2 regions of the Rhizobium sp. AAP116 genome follow, and region 2 is predicted to be linked to the other one. Evidence: predicted binding sites of a transcription regulator. Region 2 holds the regulator's gene; the other holds the start of a gene.
The links. Region 2 encodes PhoB, which activates phosphate uptake and scavenging genes when phosphate is short. Its sites were predicted from a motif close to TGTCATNNANCTGTCAT; they were not measured.

Region 1: the regulator PhoB is predicted to act here: its motif matches at 1,229-1,245, upstream of phnF (phosphonate metabolism transcriptional regulator PhnF).

The regions. Positions count from the first base shown of each region.
Region 1 covers NZ_LJIB01000025.1:74,048-76,440, reverse strand. The annotation lists gene IP85_RS14010 (hypothetical protein) at 1-454, shown strand, start outside; gene phnF (phosphonate metabolism transcriptional regulator PhnF) at 491-1,210, opposite strand; gene phnG (phosphonate C-P lyase system protein PhnG) at 1,313-1,783, shown strand; gene phnH (phosphonate C-P lyase system protein PhnH) at 1,783-2,391, shown strand.
Region 2 covers NZ_LJIB01000008.1:110,242-112,634, forward strand. The annotation lists gene IP85_RS07610 (GcrA family cell cycle regulator) at 213-758, shown strand; gene phoB (phosphate regulon transcriptional regulator PhoB) at 886-1,569, opposite strand; gene phoU (phosphate signaling complex protein PhoU) at 1,595-2,308, opposite strand; gene pstB (phosphate ABC transporter ATP-binding protein PstB) at 2,355-2,393, opposite strand, start outside.

The sequences.
Region 1 (2,393 bases), on a different contig from region 2:
CCAGCTTCGAGCGATGACCCAGGATCAGATCGGTGCCATGACGACGGCACAGATCGGGGCGATGAACGCCGTCCAACTGGCAACACTGGGAACGGACAGGGTCGGCTGGCTGACGACGGACCAGATCTCGGCCATGGATCCCAAGGCGATTGGCGGTCTGAGCGTGGCCCAGGTCAGCGCCCTCACGGCCGCCCAGGCGGAAGCCTTGACGCCAGCACAGGTCGCGGGGCTCAGTTCGGCACAATTGACGGCGATGGGTGCGAACAACCTGCGGACCTTCTCGACCGAGGATCTGGCAGCCATCAGTCAGCAGGCGATCCCCGGGCTGACAGTCAGTCAGATTTCCAACATGACGTCGGCGCAGCTTCAGGCGATCACGACGACACAGTCCAACTACTTGAGCCCGGACCAGATAGCCGCCGTGCTCGCGGCTTACCAGGCGGCTGGATCCTGAAGACCTGGCTGAGGTCGGCCAGCGGTCGGCCTCAGCTCAGTTTCGGATCGTGAACTGAACGCGATCTGCCGGGAAACGGGTGACCGCATACTGAATCGGGCAGCCTGCCGGATCGGTATTCAGCGCACGGGTCACCAGTACGATCGCACCCGGCGTCAACTCGAGATGAACGACGTCATCAGGCTCTGCGTGGACGGCCGAGATCTCGGTGACCTCACGGACGTAGTCATCGACACCACAGCGAGAGAGCGCCCGGGTGATCGAACCCGTTTCGGCAAATGCCGTGTCGATGCCAGCAAACCGCTCTGCCGGAAACCACATGGTTGACCGTGAGACGGCACGACCGTCGGCCTTTCTGATGCCATCGAGCCGCAAGACCTCGTCGCCTGGATTGAGTTTCAGGCGCTTGACGAGATCGGCGGAGGCAATTTCGCGAGCGGACGACAGCAGGATCCCCTTGAGATCCCGCGCCTGCTCGCCAATGCCTTCGCTGAAGCGGGTACGCCTCCCGATCGGAAAGTCGAACTTGTCACGCTGGGTAATCATCGTGCCGCGCCCTTGGGCCGCGCGCACGATGCCCTCCTGCGCAAGCGCCGCCAGTGCCGCGCGCACCGTGTGGCGGTTGACGCCGAATTCCTCCGCCAGCGCCGTTTCCGCCGGCACCATGCCCGTCTTGTCATAGAGACCTGTCAGGATATTGGCGCGGATCCGATCGGAAATCTGGCGCCAAAGGGCCACGCCCTTCTGTCTCTGCATCACGGAAACACCGCCCCCTGTCACAAGCTTGTCACGACCACGCGTTACTCATAAAGTAACTTGTATGGTTGTCTATATTACTAGACATTTCGAGGACTGACAATGGAAAAAGCCACCGACATCGATCGCGGCGCCCAGACCGCCAGGAAGCGGATCGTCGATCTGCTTGCCAGGGCCACGCTCGCCGAACTTCAAGACGCCCTCACCGCCTTCGACCCGGCACCGGTCTACACCGCCCTGCGCGGACCCGAAACTGGTCTCGTGATGGTCAAGGGCCGGATCGGCGGTGGCGGCGCGCCCTTCAACCTCGGCGAAGCGACGGTCAGCCGGGCAAGCGTGCGGCTCGCAGACGGACGCATCGGTCATGGTTACCGCCTGGGCACTGACCGCAAGTCAGCACAGCTTTCGGCCGTGCTCGACGCGCTGGCGCAGGACGAAGCCGGCCGAGCCCTGGCTGAAACACGCCTCCTGGCACCGCTCGAAGCACGCGTCGCGGCGGAAGCCGCAAAGCTCGAAACCGAAACGGCCGCCACGAAGGTCGATTTCTTCACCATGGTTCGCGGAGAAGACTGATGCTCGAAGTGACTGAAAGCCTCGACGGCGGTTTCCCGGATGCCGTTACCCATGCCCAGACGGTCTTCCGCAGCATCATGGACGCAATGGCCCGCCCCGGCAGCGTCGGTGTGGTCGACGTGGCAGTTGCACCACCCGCCCCGCTCGGTATCGCGGCTGGCGCCCTGCTGCTGACTCTGTGCGACCACGACACGCCGATCTGGGTCACGCCTGTTCTCGCCAAGTCCGCCCTTTCAGGCTGGATCGGCTTCCACACCGGCGCCAGCCTGACGTCCACAAAGACGGATGCCAAGTTCGCCTTCGTCGAAGCAGGCGCGCCGGTCCCGTCGCTGACACAATTTGCGCTGGGAACCCAGGAATACCCTGATCGTTCGACGACGCTGGTCGTCGAGGTCCCATCGCTCGAGGGCGGCAAGCCTCTGCAACTGTCAGGCCCCGGAATTCGCGACACCGCCGTCATCGCTCCGAAAGGTCTGCCCGAAACCTTCCTGCGCCAATGGGCGGACAATGGTGCCCTGTTCCCGCGCGGTGTCGACATGGTGCTGACCGCGGGTCGCCGTTTCATCGCGCTGCCGCGCACGACCAAGATCCGTGAGATGGAGGCCTGAGC
Region 2 (2,393 bases):
GGAAGCAAGTTGGGGAAAACCGGAAAATCGATTCCAGATGATTCCCCCGACTCTTGTCACGGAGTCAGCGTGCCACTAGGTTAAATTTCATTAATAGATTGCATGCGGCGGAAGTGCTCACCGACAGTAACGAGGCGGTTATGTTTCGAATTCGTTCGAAGCAGGGGTGACGGATTCTGCCATGACAGACGCGAGCGGCGGAGAGAAGTGGCATGACAACTGCGCAATGGAGTGACGACAGGGTCGAAAGACTGAAACGGCTGTGGGCCGAAGGCCTCAGCGCAAGCCAGATTGCGGCACAACTCGGTGGCGTGAGCCGAAATGCCGTTATCGGCAAGGTGCACCGACTGAACCTTCCGGGTCGGGCCAAGGCAGGCGGAAGCTCGACTGCGGCACGTCCGGCAAAACGTCCGGCGCAGACCCAGCGTCCGGCGGCCTTCCAGAACCGCCCCGCGGCAGCCACGACCACGCGTACCGTGACCCGTGCAGCTGGTGCGACAATGCTGAAGGAAGAGATCGAGGTCGAGGCTTACGAGGAAGTCGAAGTTCGGCGCCCGCTGAACGTTGTCGTGCCGATTTCGCGGCGCCTCGCCCTGACGGAACTGACCGAGCGCACTTGCAAGTGGCCGATCGGCGATCCGATGAAGGACGATTTCCACTTCTGCGGCTGCGAAATCGCTGACAGCGCGCCCTACTGCACCTATCACGCGAAGCTCGCCTATCAGCCGGTGAGCGAACGCCGCAAGGCAGCCCGCTGATATCAAGCGAAGCTTAGAGTATTAAACGGGTCCCTCGGGGCCCGTTTTTCGTTGCCGCCTGTCGCCCGCGAAAAAGGGCCGCAGCGGACAATCCGCGCGGCCCTTGCCCCATGGTGGGTTCGACTTGTCAGGCTTCCATCGAATAGCCGGCACCGCGAACGGTGCGGATGACATCCTGCATGTTGGAGAAGTTGAGAGCCTTGCGCAGGCGGCCGACATGCACGTCGACCGTACGTTCGTCGACATAGATGTCATGGCCCCAGACTCCGTCGAGAAGCTGCGAGCGAGAGAAGACCCGGCCAGGCGATGCCATCAGGAACTCCAGAAGGCGAAACTCGGTCGGCCCGAGACGGACCTCGCGGCTCTTGCGATGCACCCGATGCGTCTCGCGATCGAGCTCGATGTCGCCGCAGCGCAAGACGCTGGACAGGACTTCGGGCTTTGCACGCCGCAGCATGGCCTTGACGCGTGCCATCAGTTCCGGGGTCGAGAATGGCTTGACGACATAGTCGTCGGCACCTGTCGCCAGACCACGCACGCGCTCGCTTTCCTCGCCGCGCGCCGTCAGCATGATAATCGGCAGACGCTCGGTCTCGGGTCGCACACGCAACCGGCGGCACAGCTCGATGCCGGAGACGCCCGGAAGCATCCAGTCCAGGATCAGCAGATCCGGCACGCGCTCCTGAAGCCGGATCTCGGCTTCGTCACCCCGCAGAATCGTCTCGACCTCATACCCCTCGGCTTCGAGGTTATAGCGTAGGAGGACGGACAAGGCCTCCTCGTCTTCTACCACGGCAATCTTTGGCTGCATCAAAAACAAACCTCGCTGGCCAACGTCACTCGGTGATCGCGCCGACGGAAGACGTCAGATCTTCCTTCGGTCGCTCACCTTCCGGCTGGGCGCCGGTGGTCATGTAGTAGATGGTTTCCGCGATGTTGGTCGCATGGTCGCCGATGCGCTCGATATTCTTGGCGCAGAACAGCAGATGCGTGCAGCTCGTGATATTGCGCGGATCTTCCATCATGTAGGTCAGGAGTTCCCGGAACAGCGAGGTGTAGATTGCGTCGATCTCTTCGTCGCGGTCACGGATCGATTTCGCCTTCTCAGCCGAGCGGGTCGTGTAGACATCGAGCACTTCCTTGAGCTGGGCGAGTGCCAGGTCGGAGAGATGTTCGAGGCCACGCGCGAGTTTGCGCGGCACGCCGGTCGCCTGGATGGCCACAACGCGCTTGGAATTGCTCTTGCCGAGGTCGCCGACACGCTCGAGATCGGCAGCGATGCGAAGGGCACCGATGATCTCACGCAGGTCGGATGCGACCGGCTGACGCTTAGCGATCGTGACGATGGCCTTGTCGCCGATCTCACGTTCCATGGCATCCATGAGCACGTCGTCGGAGATCACCTTCTGGGCGAGGGCGGCGTCGGAGTTGACCAGAGCACGCACGCTTTCGGCGACCATCTGTTCCGCCAGACCGCCCATTTCGGAAATGCGGCGCATCAGGAACTTCAGTTCATCGTCGAAGGCAGAGTAGATGTGAGAGGAGCCCATGAGAAACGTCCTTGAATTTGAGGTGAGCCGAGGGTGACCTGGAGGCTCAGCCGAAGCGGCCCATGATGTAGTCCTGGGTGCGCTG